3 regions of the Synechococcus sp. R60.1 genome follow, and region 1 is predicted to be linked to each of the others. Evidence: predicted binding sites of a transcription regulator. Region 1 holds the regulator's gene; each other region holds the start of a gene.

Evidence for each region. The regulator NtcA, encoded in region 1, controls nitrogen genes in cyanobacteria. The targets are predictions, from matches to a motif close to GTANCNNNNGNTAC.
Region 2: a site for NtcA is predicted at 1,875-1,888, ahead of NW834_RS06535 (cob(I)yrinic acid a,c-diamide adenosyltransferase). Genes of this name have one in related genera too.
Region 3: a site for NtcA is predicted at 2,339-2,352, ahead of glnA (type I glutamate--ammonia ligase). Genes of this name have one in related genera too.

What each region holds. Positions count from the first base shown of each region.
Region 1 covers NZ_JANSIA010000103.1:2,561-9,696, reverse strand. The annotation lists partial or broken gene NW834_RS12215 (M61 family metallopeptidase) at 1-1,604, opposite strand, end outside; gene ntcA (global nitrogen regulator NtcA) at 1,914-2,588, shown strand; gene eno (phosphopyruvate hydratase) at 2,827-4,110, shown strand; gene NW834_RS12200 (prolyl oligopeptidase family serine peptidase) at 4,107-6,194, opposite strand; gene treZ (malto-oligosyltrehalose trehalohydrolase) at 6,311-7,136, shown strand, end outside.
Region 2 covers NZ_JANSIA010000034.1:3,640-10,775, forward strand. The annotation lists gene NW834_RS06530 (phosphodiester glycosidase family protein) at 1-994, shown strand, start outside; gene NW834_RS06535 (cob(I)yrinic acid a,c-diamide adenosyltransferase) at 2,073-2,780, shown strand; gene dcd (dCTP deaminase) at 2,904-3,485, shown strand; gene queA (tRNA preQ1(34) S-adenosylmethionine ribosyltransferase-isomerase QueA) at 3,569-4,747, shown strand; gene NW834_RS06550 (HAD family hydrolase) at 4,744-5,556, opposite strand; gene NW834_RS06555 (hypothetical protein) at 5,618-5,887, opposite strand; gene fabF (beta-ketoacyl-ACP synthase II) at 5,900-7,136, opposite strand, start outside.
Region 3 covers NZ_JANSIA010000015.1:23,291-30,426, reverse strand. The annotation lists gene NW834_RS03920 (DUF4278 domain-containing protein) at 72-524, shown strand; gene glnA (type I glutamate--ammonia ligase) at 773-2,197, opposite strand; gene trxB (thioredoxin-disulfide reductase) at 2,663-4,093, shown strand; gene purL (phosphoribosylformylglycinamidine synthase subunit PurL) at 4,180-6,486, opposite strand; gene recG (ATP-dependent DNA helicase RecG) at 6,508-7,136, opposite strand, start outside.

The DNA of each region.
Region 1 (7,136 bases):
GTCAGGTTGGCGGCGCTCACCCTGAACCCATCCAGGGCCACCAGCTCATCGCCGGCCCAGATGCCTGCTTTTTGCGCCGGGGATCCCATCTCTACTGCGCTGATGCGATTGCCCTCGCCGTTGAAATTAAGGCCCAAGTAAGGGCTGGGGTTGGGGCGGCTGAATTGGGCTTTGAGGGTGAGGCCAAAGGGGTGTAGGTAAGTGTTGTAGTCTAGCTCTTCCGTGCCTTCCACATAGGCGGAGAAAAACCGGCCAAGATCGGCACCGGCTGCCCGCTCAAACGCCTCCCGCAAGTCTTGGTCGCTGTAGCCCTTCTCTGACCGACCAAAGCGCTGCCACAGATCCTGCAAAGCCGTATCCAGGGATCCCTGACCGCCGGAAAGGTGGCGAATGTGCAGATCCAGCAGCCAACAGACCAAAGCCCCTTTTAAGTAATAAGAAACCTGGCTGTTGAGGGTGTTTTCGTGGGGGCGGTAGAGTTTGATCCAGGTGTCGAAGCTGGACTCCCGCAGCGATTGCACGGCCCGGCCCGGAGTACGCTGCAAGCGGCCAATCTGTTCGGAAAGAACTTTTAAAAAATCGCCGGCACTGAGGATCCCTGCCCTCAATAAGATGACGTTTTCGTAATAGCTGGTCGCCCCCTCACAAAACCACAGACATTCCAGATAATTTTCCTGGTTGTAATCGATCTTTTCCAATGCCAGAGGACGCAGACGCTTGACATTCCAGGCATGAAACAACTCGTGGGCCATCAGAGCCAAAAACCGACGATAGGACTCTGGCTGATGCAGCTCTAGCCCAGAGTAAAGAAGGGTGGTGCTGTACTTGTGCTCAAGGCCACCAAATCCTCCCGGCGACAAATGCACAATGAACCAGTAGCGGTCGTAGGGTAGCCCACCAAAAAATGCGGCTGTGGTTTCGACAATGGCCTTGGCATCGGCAACGGCCCGATCGACATCCAGAGTGCCCGACCCCCAAACCACAAGGTAATGTGGGATCCCTTCCACCTCAAACGATTGCATCCGATGCAGGCCCACCTCCACCGGGCTATCCACCAGCTCGTCATAGTCCTCTGCCACAAAAGACTGGCCGGAAGTGGGATCCTCAGAAGGAGAGGTCAAGGGCCGCAAACTGGTGGCGATGCGCCAATCGGGCTTGGGGGGGATCACCGTCAAGGTGTAAGGTTCCCGCTCGCGACCGGGCACGTAGAGGAAGAGCGCTGCCCCGTTGAAATAGGCGTGGGTCAAATCCAGATGGTTTGTGCGCACCGTCAGCTCATAGGCATAGACCCGGTAGCACACCTTCACGGCAGAACAGCCCGGCGGATCGATCTGCCAGGTGTTCTTGTCCACCTTCCGCCAGGCCAAAGGGATCCCTTGCTCAGTTGCCGCCTGAAACTCCTGCACATGACGGGCATACTCCCGCACCAGGTAGGATCCCGGCGTCCACACCGGCAGTCGCAGCCGCAAAGGCACCTCTGGATCCACCTCTTGGATCTGCAGTTCCACCTCCAGCAGGTGATTGGCCGGATCCGGCATCCGCACTGTGAAATGCTGGCGGCTCAGTTGAGAAGGTGCAGCAACAACAGCCTCCGGGCTCCCCATAGATAGATAGATAGATAGAATGTTCCAACCCACTCCACTCTCTACCGCCAAGGGCCGACGCAACCCCCAGCGACAATGGCTCTTATCCTAACCCCTGCTTTCGGTTGGGGATCCCTTTCTGGGGCAAAAACGAGACTCAAAAATGTAGCACGTGCTACAAAGATGCCTGGGCAGAACCTTCTACTTTAGGGTAAATCTTGGTATCATCATCGATTCTGAAGTCAAGGGGTTGCAACCTAGCCTAATGCTTCTAGATTGATCTTAATAGGTTGATCTTAGGTATAAACTGACCTTAAAAGGTTAATGAGTATGGCGGTGGCCGTAGCGGAAAAATCTCTGATCACAGCCTTCAAGCAATTGGGAGGCCCTCACCATCCTCCGGTTATCGAAACGTTTGAGCGCGGGAAGACCATTTTTTTTCCAGGGGATCCGGCGGAGCGGGTTTACTTTTTGGTAAAGGGAGCGGTTAAGCTCTCGCGGGTCTACGAAATGGGGGAGGAAATCACCGTCGCCCTCCTACGCGAAAACAGCATCTTCGGCGTGCTCTCCTTTATCACGGGACAGCGCTCCGACCGCTTTTATCACTCGGTGGCTTTTACGCCTACCGAGTTACTCTCTCTACCGATCGAGCAGGTGGAAAAATCCTTGCAGGAGAACGCCGAACTGGCCATGTTGCTGGTTAAAAGCCTGTCGTCCCGCATTTTGCAAACGGAGATGATGATCGAGACGCTGGCTCATCGCGACATGGGATCCCGTCTGGTCAGCTTTTTGTTGATCCTCTGTCGCGATTTCGGAGTGCCTGGCCCGGATGGGGTCACCATCGATCTCAAGCTGTCTCACCAGGCCATTGCCGAGGCCATTGGCTCAACCCGCGTCACCATCACCCGCCTGTTGGGAGAGCTGCGCAAGAAGAAGTACATCTCCATTCACAAGAAGAAGATCACCGTACACGACCCGATGCGGCTGAGCCATCGCTTTGCCTAGAAGGAAGAGGAGAACACCTCCTGAGTAGCACCTTGCCCAGGCAAACCCCGCTCGATGGTTGGTTGAAGCTCTACCCGGCTTATGTTCAGTCTACTGCTGCAGCCTTGAAGAATCTCTATACCTAAAGGACAGACTTAAAGTTTTCTGGAAGCTGACCGGATCGCGGGCAAAAACCTACTAGTCTATGGGGGGATCTGGCTTTGGCCAGAGCTATCTAGCCAATTGCTGAGGTGTAACTGTGGAAACAGCCATCGAGTGGATTACCGCCCATGAGATCCTCGACTCGCGAGGGCGTCCCACCCTAGAAGCCCTGGTGGGTCTAGCCAATGGGGCAACGGGCTTGGCGCAGGTTCCCAGCGGTGCTTCGACCGGCACCTTCGAGGCCCACGAGCTGCGGGATGGGGATCCCAAACGCTACGGCGGTAAGGGTGTGCTGAGGGCGGTGGAAAACATCCTTGGCCCCATCCAGTCGGAGCTGCAGGGAGAAGATGCCCTCAACCAAGCCCGTATTGACCAGTTGCTGATCGACCTGGACGGCACCCCCAACAAGTCCCGCCTGGGGGCCAACGCTATTTTGGCAGTTTCTCTGGCGACAGCCAAAGCGGCTGCGGAAGCAGTGGGCTTGCCTCTTTACAAATACCTGGGGGGGCCCTTTGCCAACCTGCTGCCGGTGCCGCTGATGAACGTGCTCAACGGCGGCGCCCACGCCGACAACAACGTCGATATTCAAGAATTTATGCTTGTGCCCATTGGAGCGGCCAGCTTTCGCGAGGCGCTGCGCTACGGGGCTGAGGTGTTTGCGGTACTAAAACAAGTGCTGCAGCAGAAGGGGCTGTCCACCGGTGTGGGGGATGAAGGGGGGTTTGCTCCTGATCTCGACTCCAATGCGGCGGCTTTGGATCTGCTGATGACGGCTATTGAACAGGCAGGCTACAAACCGGGAGCAGATATCGCCTTGGCCTTGGATGTGGCCGCCAACGAGCTGCTGCAGGATGGGCAATATCACTTTGAGGGCAAAGCCCACAGCGCGGCTGATATGGTGGCTTACTACCAGCAACTGCTGGCCAACTATCCCATCCTTTCCATTGAAGATGGGCTAGCGGAAGAAGACTGGGCCGGTTGGCAAGCCATGACCGCTCAACTGGGATCCCGGGTACAGCTGGTGGGAGATGACCTGTTTGTAACCAACCTGACCCGCCTGCAAAAGGGTATCGACAGCGCCGCCGCCAACGCCATTTTGATCAAGCCCAACCAAATCGGCACCCTGACGGAGACCGTCTCGGCCATCCAATTGGCAGTTCAAGCCGGCTTTCGCACCATCATCAGCCACCGCTCTGGCGAGACGGAAGACACCACCATTGCCGACTTGGCGGTGGCCACCCGTGCCGGGCAGATCAAAACCGGATCCCTCTGCCGCAGCGAGCGCATTGCCAAGTACAACCAACTGCTGCGCATCGAAGACGAGCTGGGGGAAGCGGCAGTTTATGCCGGTCGGGTGGGCCTGGGTCCTAGAGCTCGCTAACTTCCCGTTCCGTCCCAGGGGATCCCTAGCACCTGCACCAAAAAGGCCCAGCGGTCGGCAGCTTCCTCAATCAGCTTGCTGGTGGGCTTGCCGGCCCCGTGCCCTGCCTTGGTGTCGATGCGGATGAGGATGGGCTGGGATCCCCCCTGGGCTGCCTGCAGGGCAGCGGCAAACTTGAAGCTGTGGGCGGGCACCACCCGGTCGTCGTGATCTGCGGTGGTGATCAGGGTGGCGGGATAGGCAGTGCCGGGCTTGAGGTTGTGCAGAGGGGAATAGGCGTAGAGGGCCTTGAATTCCTCCGGGTTCTCCGGGGATCCGTACTCGGAGATCCAGGCCCAGCCGATGGTGAACTTATGAAAGCGCAGCATGTCGAACACCCCCACTGCCGGCAGGGCCGCTGCAAACAGCTCCGGCCTCTGAACCAGGCAGGCCCCCACTAAGAGGCCGCCGTTGCTGCCGCCGGAGATGGCCAACTTGGCGGGGTTGGTGTAGCCATGGGCTATCAGCCACTCGGCAGCGGCAATAAAGTCGTCGAACACCTTTTGCTTGTTGAGCTTGGTGCCCGCCTGGTGCCACTCTTCTCCGTACTCGCCGCCGCCGCGCAAACTTGGCTGGGCATAGACACCGCCCATTTCCAGCCAGGCCACCAGACCCACTGAAAAGCTGGGGGTAAGAGAGATGCCAAAGCCGCCGTAGCCATACAGCAGAGTGGGGTGATCCCCTGTCCGAGTCAGGCCACGGCGGTGGACGAGAAACATGGGGATGCGGGTGCCGTCTTTGCTGGTGTAAGACACCTGCTGCACCTCGTAGGCCTGGGGATCGAAATCCACCTGGGGCTGACGGAACAGGGTGCTGGTGCCGCTGGTGAAATCGTAGCGGTAGATGGTGGGCGGGGTAGTGAAGCTGGTAAAGGTGTAGAAGGTCTCGGTGTCGTAGCGCTTGCCGCCAAAGCCGCTGGCGGATCCCAGCCCGGGCAGCGGGATTTCTCCTAGGTAGGTGCCGTCTAAAGCAAAGGTCTTGATCTGGGTGTGGGCGTCTTTGAGGTAGAAGGCCACAAACTGATTGTTGATCAAGCTAACCCCCTGCAGGGTCTCCTCCGCCTCGGGGATCACCTCCTGCACCTGGTCAGGCTGCTCCAAGTCAATCGCCACCAGTCGCCGCCGAGGAGCTTGGCAGTCCGTCAACAGCCAAAAGCGGGATCCGTCGTTGCCCACGAAGCTGTATTCGGCCTCAAACTCGCGGATGAGCTCTACTACAGGAGACTGGGGATCCCGCAAGTCTTTGTAGAAGATGAGGTTTTTGGGATCCGTGCCCCGCCAGACGGAGATGATGAGGTAATTCCCATCTTCAGTAACCCCGCCGGCAAAGCCCCACTCTTTTTGGTCGGGGCGGTGATAGACCAAGACATCTTCTGACTGGGAGGTGCCCAGGCGGTGGTAGTAGAGCTTCTGGAAGTAGTTGGCGCTTTCGTATTCGCTGCCGGGGGCCGGTTCGTCGTAGCGGCTGTAGAAAAATCCCTGCCCGTCCAGGGTCCAGCTTACTCCCGAGAACTTAATCCAGCGCAGGTGATCCGGCAAATCCTCGCCGGTCTCGATGTCCCGCACCTTCCACTCTTGCCAATCGGAGCCGGAGCAGGAGAGGCCATAGGCTAAATACCGTCCAGCGTGCTCCGCACCGCTGTCGCGAGCGCGGCTGATGGCAATGCCCGCTAGAGCCACCGTGCCGTCTTCCGAGAAGGTGTTGGGATCCAGCAAAACCCGCGCCTGGCCCTCTAGACTTTCTTGGGTGTAGAGAACGCTCTGGTTTTGCAGGCCGTCGTTTTTGAAGTAGAAGTAGCGGCCCCCTTCTTTGAAGGGCTGGCTGTATTTTTCATAGTTCCAGAGCTGGGTCAGGCGTTCTCGGATCCGCTGCCGGGCTGGGATCTGCTGCAAGTAGTTAAAGGTAAGGTGGTTTTGCGCCTCAATCCAGGCCCGCGTCTGCTCCGAATCCAGATCCTCCAGCCAGCGGTAGGGATCCGGTACCGCCTGCCCGTGGTAGATGTCGACAACGGTGGGATCCGGATAGCTGGGCGGGTAGTTGAGCATGAGACCTAAGCGCTAGAGACCCATTCCACTATGGCAGAGGAGAAGCCAAAAACCCACTCTCCGGCCTTTGCCAGGCATGCTCGCTATAGTGGAAGCCGAGTTGCGGGATAGATTCTGTGTTGCAGGCTTCTCCTTTCTTCCAGGCCGGGCGGATGGGCGCCTATCCCCTGGGCTCAGGCTGCTATCACTTCTCGGTGTGGGCGCCCTTGGTTGAGCAGGTGGAGCTGAAGCTGCTCAGCCCTGTCCAACGTTGCTTTACTCTAGTGCGGGATGAGCAGGGCTATTGGCAGGGGGAGGTGGACGGGATCCCGCCTGGGCCGGTGGACTATCTCTACCGTCTGCACACCCAGGCAGGGGTAGTGGAGCGGCCGGATCCCGCTTCCCGCTGCCAGCCCTACGGCGTCCACGGCCCTTCGCGGGTGGTGGATCCCCGCTTCGACTGGCAGGATCAGGGGTGGAAGGGGATCCCCCTGTCTCAGTGGATCCTCTACGAGCTGCATGTAGGCACCTTTACCCTCGAGGGCACCTTTGCTGCTCTGATCCCTCGCCTGCCGGAGTTGGTGGAGTTGGGGGTAAACGTGCTGGAGCTGATGCCGGTGGCCCAGTTTCCAGGAGAGCGCAACTGGGGCTACGACGGCGTCTACCCCTACGCGGTGCAGACCAGCTATGGAGGAGCGGCAGGCTTCAAAGCCCTAGTCAATGCCTGCCACCAACTGGGTTTGGCCGTCATCTTGGATGTGGTCTACAACCACCTGGGGCCGGAGGGGAACTACCTGCGGGATTTTGGCCCCTACTTCACCGACAAGTACCACACCCCTTGGGGGGATGCCCTCAACTTCGACGACCGCTATTCTGACGGCGTGCGAGAGTTTTTCCTACAAAACGCCGAGTACTGGCTGGAGGAGTTTCATCTCGATGGGCTGCGGCTGGACGCGGTGCATG
Region 2 (7,136 bases), on a different contig from region 1:
GCGGCCTATCTGGGCTGCACCTGCGGGGCTGGTGGGTCTGGGGGAGCTGTCTTCCTTTGGCCCCGAACAGGGAGCAGTAGCCGCCATTAACGGTGGGTTTTTCAACCGCAACACCCGTCAGCCGCTGGGGGCAATTCGTCGGGATGGCCGTTGGATCTCCAGCCCCATTTTGGGTCGTGGGGTCATCGCCTGGTCGGATGGGACGGCAGGGCAAGAAGGGGGATCCGTGCGCTTTGCCCGTTTGCGGATGCAAGCAGAGCTGCGCAATGCCATTGGGGATCAAATCCCAGTGGTGGGCATCAATACAGGCTATATCCTGCCCGGCATCTCCCAGTTCACCCCCGACTGGGGATCCACCTACACCACCCAAACGGACGACGAAATGCTCGTGATGGTGCGGGAGGATCGGGTGCAAGAGATTCTGATGGCTGGCCTGGCCGGCAGTTTAACGGTACAGATTCCCAGTGAGGGGTATGTATTGGCAGGGCGGGGGCTAGAAGGTGCCCTAGAAGCCCGCAAGCTGGTTCCTGGGGATCGCCTCAGCTTTTATCTGCGCTTGGATCCGCCTGAGCTGGAAGCCTATCCTCACCTCTTGGGCGCAGGGCCGCTCTTGCTCTTAGATGGGCAGGTGGTTTTGGATGCCCGATTGGAGGCATTTCAACCCCTCTTTCGCAGGCAGCGAGCCGCCCGCAGTGCCATCGGCCAACTGGACAGCGGACATTTGCTGCTGGTGACCGCCGGCAATGCCCAGGAAAACCAAGGGCTTACCCTGCTGGAGATGGCGCAGTTGATGCAGCAATTGGGCTGTCGCCATGCCTTGAACTTGGATGGGGGCAATGCTTCCACCTTGGTGCTGGGGGGAGAAGCCGTCAATTGGGAACACCGACACCCAGAAGCCAGCCCACTCAACAGCGAGACGGATCCCAGTCCATCCCGGCGGCGTACACCCCGAGTTCACAATGGCCTAGGGTTTTTCCCAAGCCCAAGTCGGTGACAGAAAACTTTTGTGCCGGCGGGATGGAGTCTTTTCCCTTTGATCCAGGGATCGAGGGTGGGATCCCCGGACTTCCCGGCTGCTTGGATGAGGGATCAGGTATTCTCCAGGATTGGATCTACCTTCTCAAGAAAAAGATCTCTCCCCCCGCCAGAGGAAGGACTCGGCTTTGATTGCGCAATGGGATCCCGGCAATCTCAGCACCCAAAGCCCCAGAGCTTTTTCAGGTCAATTTTAAGTGGGATCCAAACTGAACGCCCAATGCTCATTTCTCATAACAGAAATAGAGATTAAATTAAGTAGAAAACATTGGCCTTGAGACCGGTAAGAAAAATGATCAAAGAGGCGATCTCTTGAAGAAGACGACCTCAGAGTATAAAAGGCACGCAATTCTTTACGCTTCTGCTAAATCAGATGCTGGTTTTCAAAAAAGTATTGTCAATAATCCATTTTTTGACGAAGATGATTGACGAATTTATATTTCTTCACTCTCGAGGTTAGAAATTAACTCCTTGGACTTTTGGTTACAATTCTCTCTACTACGAATGTTCGCTAATGTGTAGGCCTACCCGGCTCCCGACCAAATGTATAGTTATTTTAAAAATGACTATCTCTCCTGGTGGACAAGGCTTTTGGGGTAGGTTGACCCTTGCTCCTCTCTCGTGGGTGGGCTGCTGGTGCTGGCATTCCTGTTTGTGAGAGTTAATCTTATTTGGAAGAAATTGATCTTTTTCTCAAATTTTTATAGAGCACCTCTATACTCAAGTGAGATAGCCCCACACACAAGCTTCTGGGCTAGGCCTGAAATTTTATTGAGATCCCCTGTCAAAGCTTTTCAGGTATTGCCTCTTGTGCCAAAAGGCTAGGATGGGCAAGGATTGTATTTTCTATTACTCTATTGGGGATGATTTGTATGCTGGCCGGAAGCAGAACCGACTCATTGACGGATACGCACAGGTGGTGTTTCATGGAATCCATAGCCGACGCTCTCCACCACTTGTAGGCCCTATAACCTAGGGCCGTGTTCTCTAGCCTGCTCGCGAGATAGAACGTGGTTTGCACTGCTTCTCCAAATCCTATGCCTTCCTCCAAGGATGCCGCTCCTGTAGCCCGCGCCAAACAGCCTGCGGCTCAAGCCAGCCCTGCTGCCGGCGAGCTTTTCCTTCAGCAGAATGGATCCCTCTCCGCCCAGTTGGTTCCCCAGGGATCCCTGCAGCTTTACACCCACCCCAGCCGGGGCATGTTTACGCCCGTCATGGCTCAGGCGATGCGCTTGGCAGGCCAGGGAACGCGGGTGCTGATCGTGCAATTTCTCAAGGGTGGGATCAATCAGGGGCCCGCAAATCGTCTCTCCCTGGGCAGATCCTTGGAGTGGGTTCGCTGTCGCCTGCACCGGTGCATCGATACACCTCACCTAGAGCCTGAGGAGCGGGTGGCATTGGATGAGCTGTGGCAATTTACCCAGGAGGCTGTCAGGAGTGGCCGCTATGACTTGGTGGTGTTGGATGAGCTGAGCTTGGCTGTGAAGTTGGGCCTGATCTCAGAAGCTGAAGTGCTGAGCTTAATCGACCAGCGCCCCATCTCCATGGACATGGTGATCACCGGGCCGGAGATGCCGGATTCGTTTCTGGAGCGGGCCGACTTGATCACGCAGCTGCGCCTACGTGGCATCCCAGGCCCAGGGCTCCGCACTGCCGATGGGAATGTTGCCTGTTCTCTGGATCCCCCTCAAGTCAGCGGCACAGGTGCTATGCCTACAGCAGCCCATGTTGCTCCGCACCGCTAGCGCAAACAGTTTCCGCTCCGAAAGACCTAGGCAACACGGGTCGCGTCAGGGGGGCGGAGTCCCAATAAGACTGGAGCTTGTCCACCAGATGTGCCCTCACTCTCCAGGAAGCCGGCTGTAGCCATGTTGAAAAACGACCGCTGGATCTGTGAGCAAGCGCGGCGAGGGATGATTGAGCCCTTCTGCCCTGAGCTGGTGCGCGCTGTTGAATCTCGGCCCGTTTTGAGTTACGGGCTGTCCTCCTATGGCTACGACATCCGCCTGTCGCCGGTGGAGTTCAAGATCTTTCGCCATGTGCCCGGCACAGTGGTGGATCCCAAACGGTTTAACCCCAAGAATCTGGAAGCGGTGGAGCTGCACCACGACGAGATGGGGGATTACTTTATCATCCCGGCCCACTCCTATGGGTTGGGGGTGTCTTTGGAGCGGCTGCAAGTTCCGGATAACATTACCGTGATCTGCATTGGCAAATCTTCCTATGCCAGGGTGGGCCTGATTGCCAACCTGACGCCCGCTGAGGCGGGATGGCGGGGTTATCTCACCCTGGAGTTTTCCAACGCCTCCAGCGCCGACTGCCGTGTGTACGCCAACGAAGGGGTGGTCCAGCTTCTGTTTCTGGAAGGGGATCCCTGCCAAGTGACCTACGCCGACCGCGCCGGCAAGTATCAGGATCAGCCGCAGCAGGTGGTGGTGGCCAAGGTTTAGCCGCTTCCCTCAAAAGGGAGAGGGTTGGCGGGATCCGGTTGGCTATGCTGGATCCACGTAGAACCCCATCTTGATTCATCTCCATGCCTGACTCTTTTTCGCCTGCTGCCGCTCCCCCCGGTGAGGCTGAGCCTTTGGGCGATAGGGAGCCCAATCCGGATCTGCTCACAGCTTCCTACGACTACACCCTCCCTCCAGATCGGATTGCGCAAACGCCGGTGGAGCCCAGGGATCAGGCGCGGATGCTGGTGGTGTACCCGGATAGGCACGAGCATCGCCGCTTCTGCCATCTGCCTGACTACCTGCGGGAGGGGGATCTGCTGGTTCTCAACGATACCAAGGTGATCCCGGCCCGCCTGTTCGGGGCCAAGGAACCCTCCGGGGCGCGGGTCGAAGTGTTGCTGCTGGAGCCTTGCCTGGAAGGGATCCCTGCCGCTGCGCAACCTCTGCCGGATCAGGCGTGGAGCTGGCGGGTTTTGGTCAGGCCGGGCAAACGGGTGAAGGTGGGGGATCGGATTGGTTTTTGGAGCAAGCAGGGATCCCCCTCTGGGCTGAGAGCCACTGTCCTGGATTTGGATCCGGAGACCGGTGGGCGAGTGGTGCAGTTTGAGTGGGAAGGGGCGCAACCTTTTGAGGAAATCCTGGAACAGGTGGGCCGGATCCCGCTTCCTCCCTACATCAAGGCTTCCGGATCCCCGGGCTCAGGACAAGTTCGCCCTGAAGACTACCAAACCCTCTGGGCCAAACACCCCGGCTCGGTGGCTGCTCCCACGGCAGGGCTGCACTTTACCCAGGAGCTGCTGGAGCGGCTGGCCCAAAAAGGGATCCAAACGGCCTACATCACCCTGAACATCGGCCTGGGTACCTTCCGACCGGTGGAAGCGGAGCGGGTAACCGAGCATCGTCTCCACAGCGAGTGGCTCAAGGTGCCGGCAGAAACGGTGGCAGCCATCCAAAAAGCCCAAGCCCGAGGGGGGCGGGTGATCGCGGTGGGAACAACCGTGGTGCGCTCTTTGGAAACCGCGGCAGCCTCTGGCACCTTGCAGCCTTGGCAGGGGAAAAGTGATCTCTTCATCTACCCCGGCTACTCCTGGCGGGTGGTTCAGGGACTGGTCACCAATTTTCACCTGCCCCGCTCCAGCCTGATGATGCTGGTGGCTGCGCTGATCGGGCGGCAAAGGCTGCTGGCTCTCTACCGAGAGGCCGTCGACCAGGGATATCGCTTCTATTCCTTTGGGGATGGCATGCTGATCCTGCCCTAGGGCTGGGGCTGACCTCCCTGGGATCTCTTGCAGGAACCGGCCTCTGCTTCTGGGGTCGAAGGACGGTCTTGGCCGCCGGCAAACCAATTCTGGATGCGATCCCATTCCACCTGGTGGTAGCCGTCCACCGCCCAATTGGCCCGCCGCTGCAGCATGTGCAGAGGAAAGAAGGTAGCCAGCGCCAGCACCGGGATCCCTGCCGAACGGGCTGCCTGAATGCCGGGGTAGGTGGCCTCAATGCTCAAGCACTCCTGGGCAGGCAATTCCATCCGCTGCAAAAGCAGGCGGTGCAAGTGTCCTGGGGAAAGCATTGGGTCTGCATCATCCCCCGTCACTCGGTAGGAGCGCACATCGGTCAACCGTATCAGGGCCGGGCAACAGGACTGGAAACGCTCCAGAAAAGCGGTCACCTCGGCTGCCGCTTGGCCACACAGCAGGCCGACCTTCAGTTGCAGCCGCTCCAGCGTCTCCAAAGTTTCCCTCAGGCCGGGAATGAGAGGCAATTCCCTCTGCCCCTGCAAAGCCTGTCGGTAGTATAGGGCCTTGCGTTTCAGCAGCTCTTCCAGCTGCTTGGGGTTGAGCACCCGCCCCTGCTCCCCCCACAGAGCCGGCAGGCGCTCTCGATCCGGTCGGCCCAGGTATTGCAGCCGGTAAAGCTCCCGCTGCCCAGGGGATCCCGACTTCGGCCAGCACAGGTTCCAGGGGCGCAGGTTCTCTTCCACCAGCAGTTGGTTGATGGCCTGTAGGTGCAAGTTCTCGTCATCGGCCACCACTCCACTCCAGCTCAAGATCACCCCTTGCAGCCCCATATGGGCGACATCACCCTCTGCTAACGACCGCAACCCAACTGCATCAAAGCAGATGGCTTGTCTATCCATTTTGGACGCGACGCTCGAACTCTTCGCGGGTGGCGTCCACCAATTGCACTGCCTCTGGATAGAGCTGAGGATGGTTTTGCTTCAGCCAACTGAGCACCCGCGCCAATTGAGCTGCACACAGATCCAAATCCGCTTGAAAAATAACCGCCGCCGCCATGTGCTGAGCATATTCGGGCGGGTGACCCTGCTGCGCCAGCTCCGCCGTCAAAGCGGCCAAGGCCTGTTGGCGAACTGAGGGCAGTGAACTTTCGGGAGAAGACATAGGCCAAGCCCTTCAAGCGGGAGAGTAGCGGCGCAAGGCCAGCGTGACGTTGTGCCCACCAAACCCAAAGGCATTCACCAAAGCGGCCTCAACAGCCATCTGCCGCCCCTTGTGGGGGACAAAATCCAGCCCTTCGCACTCGGGATCGGGGTTGTCCAAGTTGAGAGTGGGAGGAACCCAGCCGTGGTGGATGGCCAAAGCTGTGGCCACCGTGGCAATGCCGCCCGCTCCCCCCAACAGGTGGCCGGTCATGGACTTGGTGGCGCTGATGGCCAAACGGGGGGCATGCTCGCCGAAGACCGACTTGATGGCCTGGACCTCGGCGATATCCCCTACAGGGGTGCTGGTGGCATGGGCATTGATGTGTTGCACATCCCCAGGCTGAAGCCCGGCATCCTTGAGGGCCAGCCGCATCGCCCGGGCCGCTCCCTCGCCGCCGGGGGCAGGGTTGGTCATGTGGTGGGCATCGCAGGTGAGGCCATAGCCGACTATCTCCGCATAGATCTTGGCCCCGCGGGCGCGGGCGTGCTCCAACTCCTCCAGCACCAGGATCCCTGCTCCTTCCCCCATGACAAAGCCATCCCGATCCCGATCAAAGGGCCTACAGGCTTGCTCCGGGGTGTCGTTGCGGGTGGAAAGGGCCTTCATGGCACTGAACCCCGCCATGGACAAAGGGGTGACCGCCGCTTCCGTGCCACCTGTAATCGCCGCTTGCACCTCTCCCCTCTGGATGAGCCGAAAGGCATCGCCAATGGCGTTGGAGCCAGAGGCACAGGCCGTAACTGTGCAGGAATTGGGGCCTTTGGCGCCAAAATGAATGGCCAGGTGACCCGCAGCCATATTGGCGATCATCATGGGCACCATGAAGGGGCTACAGCGATCCGGCCCTTTCTGCAGATAGATGGTCTGCTGCTCTTCCAAGACGCGGATGCCGCCGATGCCGGTGCCCAAGATCACCCCCACTTGCTCAGCGTTGAGAGCGGTGATGCGAAAGTCAGCGTCCTCCAAGGCTTGCCGGGTGGCCGCCATCGCCAGGTGCACAAAGCGGTCGGTGCGCTTGACATCCTTGCGATCCAAATAGTCGAGGGGATCAAATCCCTTCACCTCTCCGGCAATACGGCAGTCGTGGCGGGAGGCATCGAAATGGGTAATCGGCCCAATGCCGGAGCGCCCTGCCAGCAGGCTCTGCCAAAACTCGGCAGGAGAGTTGCCGATAGGGGTGACCGCACCCAGGCCCGTAATCACAACG
Region 3 (7,136 bases), on a different contig from region 1:
ACCGTGTGGCTTCTCTTGTCTCTCAGGAGAAGGCGAACGGATGAAAACTCAACTCATTGGAGGCGAAGATCATGGCACTCTTTTACCGTGGCGTCGATTACACCCCCTCTTCTGCAACTGCAGCGGTTTCTCCCGGCAAAGTGGGGGGTCGTTACCGGGGGCTGGACTGGCGGTTCCGCCACCTGAGCAAGCCGGTGGTTTTGCCCACCAACCTTGACCTGCTCTATCGGGGTGTTGCTCATCATCTCAAGGCGGCCGAAGGGCCGGCTCAACCCGTTCAGACGGCAGAGGCATCTGCCCCGGTGGCTGCCAATGGCCGTTCTCATGTCTTGGATGAGCTGTCTCGCCGCTTGATGATGAGCCATCAACGCTTGATTCGGATTCGTCAGCAATCCATGCTGCTCCGCGGTACAGAGCAGATTGGCCTGCATGTCAACGTGCGCAACTTCTGGAACCGCATCCAAGGAAAAGTGCATCCCACCTTTCGGCTCAACTACGACCGTAGCCGTGTCAGCATGAGCTGATCTGCCCGTAACTGTTGATGCTCTGGCATGAGCTCAGCGAGAAGGGATCCCGGCTGTGGATCCCCTTTTGGTTTCTGGGTTGAGCTTCCTCAGGTCGATGGACGGCACAGGACGCTTCAACGCTGGCACGAGGTGCTGTTGACCAAAAGTAGCTAAGTTGCCCAAGGGATCCACAATTGAGGGGTGCTATTTCCTCGGAAAAAAACGGGATCCCATCAGGGATCCCGCTGCAGAATCGGCCACACCGCTTAGGCGTCGAAGTAAAGGGCGAACTCGTAGGGGTGAGGCCGCAGATTGATGGGGTTGATCTCGTTGTCGATCTTGTACTCGATGTAGGTCTGGATCAGATCTTCGGTGAAGACGCCTCCCTCCAGCAAGAAGGCATGATCCTTCTGCAAGCTTTCCAGAGCATCCAGCAGGGATCCGGGTGTGGAAGGGATCTTGGCCAGCTCTTCCGGCTCCAGATCGTAGATATCTTTGTCCAGAGGCTCGCCGGGGTGGATCTTATTCTTGATCCCGTCCAGGCCAGCCATCAGCATGGCCGAAAAGGCGATGTAGGGGTTGCAGGTGGCATCCGGGCAGCGGAACTCCAGACGCTTGGCCTTGGGATTGTTGCCGGTCACCGGAATGCGAATGGCAGCGGAACGGTTGCCCTGGGAGTAAGCCAGGTTCACCGGCGCCTCGAAGCCGGGCACCAAGCGCTTGTAGGAGTTGGTGGTGGGGTTGGTGAAGGCCAGGATTGCCGGGGCATGCTTGAGCAGGCCACCGATGTAGTAGAGAGCTGTCTCGCTCAGGTTGGCATAGGTGCCTTCGCTGTAGAACAGGGGCTGGCCATCCTTCCAGAGGGACTGGTGGGTGTGCATGCCAGTGCCGTTGTCGTTAAATAGGGGCTTGGGCATGAAGGTGACGGTTTTGCCGTGCTTGCGGGCCACGTTCCGGATCACGTATTTGTAAACCATCATGTAGTCGGCAGCCGTGATCAGATCGGCAAAGCGATAGCCCAACTCCCCTTGCCCGCCGGTAGCCACCTCGTGGTGATGCTTCTCGATGGGCACCCCCAACTTGCCCATGGTCAGCAGCATCTCGGTACGGATGTTTTGATGGGCATCGGTGGGCGGGGCCGGGAAATAGCCCTCTTTGTAGCGAGGCTTGTAGCCCAGGTTGCCACCTTTCTCCTCGCGGCCCGAGTTCCAGCGACCTTCGATGGAATCCACGAAGTAGTAGGCCGAGTTTTGGGTTTGGTCGAAGCGAACATCTTCAAAAATGAAAAACTCCGCTTCCGGCCCGAAGTAAGCCGTATCGGCAATGCCCGTCGATTGCAGATAGGCAACGGCACGGGCGGCAAGGCTGCGGGGACAGCGGCTATAGGGCTGGCCGGTGCGCGGCTCAACAATGCTGCAAGTTATGCTGAGGGTGGGCACCTCCAGAAAGGGATCGATCCAAGCCGTTTTGGGATCCGGCACCATGTACATGTCCGACTCGTTGATCGCTTTCCAGCCCCGGATACTGGATCCGTCAAAGGGAAGCCCCTCGGTGAAGGTTTCTTCCTTGATCATCGAGGTGTGGAAGGAAACATGCTGCCAGGTGCCAAAGATATCCACAAACTTGAGATCCACTATCTGGACGTTGTTGTCCTGGATCATCTGAAGCACTTCTTGGGGCGTGGATGCCATTACTCTCTCCTGATTGGGTTGCGGTTAAGACTGGGGGAACTGTGGCTGAAACAAATGGGATCCCAGCAGGTGATCCCCACGCTTCGACCCAGACAGGCCAAAAACGCTCACTCATCCTAGAAAGGCCAACACGGGTATTTTGTAGTTTCTGATACAAAATTCATTTGAGCTCCGCTTTCTGACCAAGACCAAATTGCTGGCCATCTCAGACACCTCTTTTCCTTCTGGCTTGGGTCAACCGAGATTGGGTGTTGGGGATCCAAAACTTGGGCAATGGCCGCCACTTGGCCAACCTCTGGGCAGAGATAACCCTATGGGATGGGCAAAAAAGGCCCCAATGGCCTGAGGCGAGCGAAAATGAGGCTAATAGGCCTCGGCCTCGACCGGTTCGCCAAGGGGTGTTAAGCTAAAGCGTAGTCGTTATGAGTTTGGCTTTTATTCCCATTGCAGAAGGAGAGACATCGGATGACAGAGCAAAGTCGGGTTGAGAATGTGGTGATTATCGGCTCCGGCCCTGCTGGGTTTACAGCAGCCATTTACGCTGGGCGTGCCAACCTGAAGCCGGTTGTGTTTGAGGGGTTCCAGGCGGGCGGGATCCCGGGCGGGCAACTGATGACCACCACCGAGGTGGAGAACTTTCCGGGCTTTCCCGAGGGCATCACCGGCCCCCAACTGATGAAGAACATGCGGGCTCAAGCGCAGCGGTGGGGGGCAGAACTTTACACCGAAGATGTCACCTTTGTGGATTTAAGCCAGCGGCCCTTTGTCGTCCGTTCTGACGAGCGGGAATTGCGCACCCACAGCCTGATCATCGCCACCGGGGCCACAGCCAAGCGCCTACACCTGCCGGGGGAGGAGACCTACTGGAACCGGGGCATGTCAGCTTGTGCTGTCTGCGATGGGGCTATGCCCATGTTCAGAGGGGTGGAATTGGTGGTGATCGGCGGCGGCGATACTGCTTGTGAGGAAGCCACCTACCTGACCAAGTTTGGATCCCACGTGCACATGCTGGTGCGCAGCGACAAAATGCGGGCCAGCAAGGCCATGCAGGATCGTGTTCTCAACAACCCCAAGATCACTGTGCACTGGAACACCGAGGCGGTGGAAGTGATGGGCGACGGCCTGCGCCTGACCGGGGTGAAAGTGCGGAACAACCAAACCGGCGAAATACGCGAGATGTCAGTGGGTGGCCTATTTTATGCCATTGGCCACAAGCCCAACACCGACTTGTTCAAAGGACAACTGGAACTGGATGAAGTCGGCTACATCGTCACCCGCCCGGGATCCGTGGCCACCAGTGTGGAGGGGGTGTTTGCCGCCGGCGACGTGCAGGATCACGAGTTTCGTCAGGCGATTACCGCTGCCGGCACTGGCTGTATGGCGGCCATGTTGGCAGAGCGCTGGCTCTCGGAACACGGCTTGGCCCAGGAGTATCACGTCCTTCCCCAAAGCCATCCTGAACCCAGCCCTGCTGCGACTTCTGCGGCAGAGTCTGCTGGGGATCCTGCTGTTGAGGAGGCCAGCTTTGAGGAGAATGGACAGGATGACTTAGACTTCAGCAAGACTTGCCATGAGGGGAGCTATGCCCTGCGGCGACTCTACCACGAAAGCGATCGCCTGCTCATGGTCAAGTACACCGCCCCCACCTGTGCCCCTTGTCATGCCCTCAAGCCGATCTTGAACAAGATCATCGATGAGTTCTCGGACAAGCTGCACGTGGTGGAGATCGATATTGAGAAAGATCCGGAGATTGCAGAGGCAGGGGGGGTGGCGGGCACCCCGACGGTGCAATTTTTCAAAAACAAGACGCTGGTGGCCCAGTTGGTGGGCGTTAAGCCCAAGTCCCAATATCGAGAGGTGATCCAGGCCAATTTGTGTGAGGAAAAATCCCCCTAAGGATGTTGTCCTCTCCAACCTCTGGCCCCTCTCCCCAAGGGAGAAGGGAGCTGGGCGCAGAAAACGGTTTCCCAACCGAGGCTCAGCTAGTCCGAAAAGGCACCGTGGTAGGCGGCCTGCATGGCTGCCAAAGACACCACCAGTAAGGGATCCTCTTCTGCCGTCCTTAAGAGCAGGGGATCCGCAGGGGATCCCACCTCTCCCACAAGCTGCCACTGGCCGGGGAGCTGGGACTCCAAATAGGCTTCCCAGAGGGAACGGTGGGCCGGGCTTACGGAGACTAGGATGCGGCTGGATCCCTCGCCAAACAGGGCCTGATCCCAGCGCAAGGATCCAGGAGCCAGGGAGAGGGTTGCGCCGCGGCCTCCGCTCAAGCAGGCTTCTGCCAAAGCCACAGCCAATCCCCCCTCGCTGCAGTCGTGGGCAGAGCGCACCCAGCCCTGGCGGATTCCATGGCGACAGGCAGCTTGCACCCGCTTTTCCAATTCCAGATCCACTGGCGCGGGCCGGCCCGTAACTTGCTGGTGGATGACCGCCAAATACTCGCTGCCCCCCAAGCTGGTGAGGGCCTGGGATCCCAGGAGGTAAATGAGATCCCCTTCTTGCTGCCACCCCTGGCCACAGATGCATTTCAAGTCGGGAATAAGACCCACCATGCCAATGACAGGGGTAGGGTAGATAGCCTGCGATCCCTGGGGGGTGAGGGTCTCGTTGTAGAGAGAAACGTTTCCCCCCGTTACCGGCGTACCGAGGGCACGGCAGGCATCTCCAATCCCCCGAGAGGCCAGGGCCAGCTGCCAGTACACCACCGGGTTTTCGGGATTGCCAAAGTTAAGGTTATCGGTAACAGCTAGGGGATCGGCCCCCACACAGGTGAGGTTGCGGGCAGCTTCCGCCACGGCTGCCTTGGCCCCCTCGTAGGGATCCAAATACACCCAGCGGCCATTGCCATCCAGGGTGGCAGCGATGGCCTTGCGGGAAGCTCGCAGGGGCGGCACCTCGCCCACGCCAAACTTTTGGGAACGGATGCGGATAACCGCCGCATCTCCCTGGCCCGGCCAAAGGACGGTGTTGTTTTGCACCTGGTGGTCGTATTGGCGATAGATCCAGGCTTTGCTGGCCAGGGTGGGGCTGGCCAAAAGCTGCAGCAGCACCTCTTTCCATGCCAGCGTTGCCTGAGCGAGGTGGATCCCCTGGCAATCACAAGGGGGTAGAGTGGCGGGATCCCATTGCCACGCTGCCTGCACGTAGGCTGGCGGCTCTGGCAACACCGGACGGACATAGACGGGGGTGTCTTCGGCCAAAGCCCGCACCGGCACCTGCACCACGCAGGATCCCTGGTGCCAGATCTCCACCAGCGGCTCGGCAATGACTTCCCCGGCCACACTAGCTTGCAAACCCCAGCGGTGGAAGATCTCCATCACCTCCGCCTCGCGGCCTTTTTGCACCACCAGCAGCATCCGCTCCTGGGATTCCGAGAGCAGGTATTCCCAGGCAGCCATGCCGCTTTCCCGCGCCGGCACTCGGTCGAGGTCAAAGCGGATCCCCACCCCTCCCTTGGCGGCCATCTCCGCGGTGGAGCAGGTGATCCCGGCTGCCCCCATATCCTGGGCAGCCACCACAGCTCCTGTGGCAAAGGCCTCCAGACAGGCCTCGATGAGGCACTTGCCCAGGAAGGGATCCCCCACCTGCACTGCCGGCCGATCCTGCTGCGCATCCTCCTTGAGCTCGGCGCTGGCAAAGCTGGCGCCGCGGATGCCATCCCGCCCGGTGGTGGCGCCCACGTACAAGACCGGGTTCCCCACCCCCCGCGCTGCCGATTTCACCACTGCCGGCGTCTCCAGCAGCCCCAGAGCCATGACGTTGACCAAGGGATTGCCGCTGTAGCAGGGATCCACCGCCACTTCTCCCCCCACTGTGGGTACCCCGACACAGTTGCCGTAGTGGGCGATCCCTTCCACCACCCTGGCCATGAGGCGGCGGTTGCGGGGATCTGTTAGCGGCCCAAAGCGCAGCGAGTTAAGCAGGGCAATGGGACGGGCGCCCAGGGTAAAGATATCCCGCAGGATCCCTCCCACGCCGGTAGCTGCCCCCTGGAAGGGCTCCACTGCCGAAGGATGGTTGTGGGACTCGATCTTAAACGCCAGCCAATCCCCCTCCCCCAGATCTACTACGCCGGCATTTTCCCCCGGCCCCACCACTACCCGCTCGCCCGTGGTGGGAAAGTTTTTCAGCAGAGGGCGGGAGTTTTTGTAGCAGCAGTGCTCTGACCACATCACCCCAAACATGGCCAGCTCGTTGGGGTTGGGATCCCGGCCCAGCTGCTGCTGGATCTGTTGATATTCCGCCGGGGAAAGGCCGTGGGCTTTTAAGTCTTCGAGAGTATAGGGCATAGTGCTCCAATTGCCCCTAGCTTAGGTCAACAACCCAGGGCCCAAGAGACGGGCCTGACGCTCTTCCAGTATGCGGCTTAAGGGGGGCCAGCGCTTCAGGTCAGGGTCTTGGACAATAAGCTGCTCTGCCGCCTGGCGGGCCAGCTGCAGCACCTCTTGATCCTCCATGAGACTGGCCAGGGCAAAATCGGGTAGCCCCGACTGGCGGGTGCCCATCACCTCCCCTGGGCCGCGGAAGCGCAGATCCATCTCGGCAATGAAAAACCCGTCGTGGGACTGCTCCAGCACCTTGAGCCGCCGCAGGGCCTCCTCGCTTTTGGATCCTGTCATCAGGATGCAGTAGGCCTGGTCAGATCCCCGCCCTACCCGCCCCCGCAGTTGGTGCAGTTGGGAGAGCCCAAAGCGCTCCGCATGCTCCACCAGCATCACCGAGGCATTGGGCACATCTACCCCCACCTCCACCACCGTGGTAGAGACCAGAATATCCAGCTCCCGCCGGCGAAAGGCCGCAATGACAGCTTCCTTCTCGCTACTGGTCAAGCGCCCGTGCAGCAGGCCCACCCGAAATTGGGGGAAGACCTTTTCCTGCAGACGCTGGTGTTCCTCGATGGCAGATTTGAGATCCAGCTTCTCCGACTCTTCAATCAACG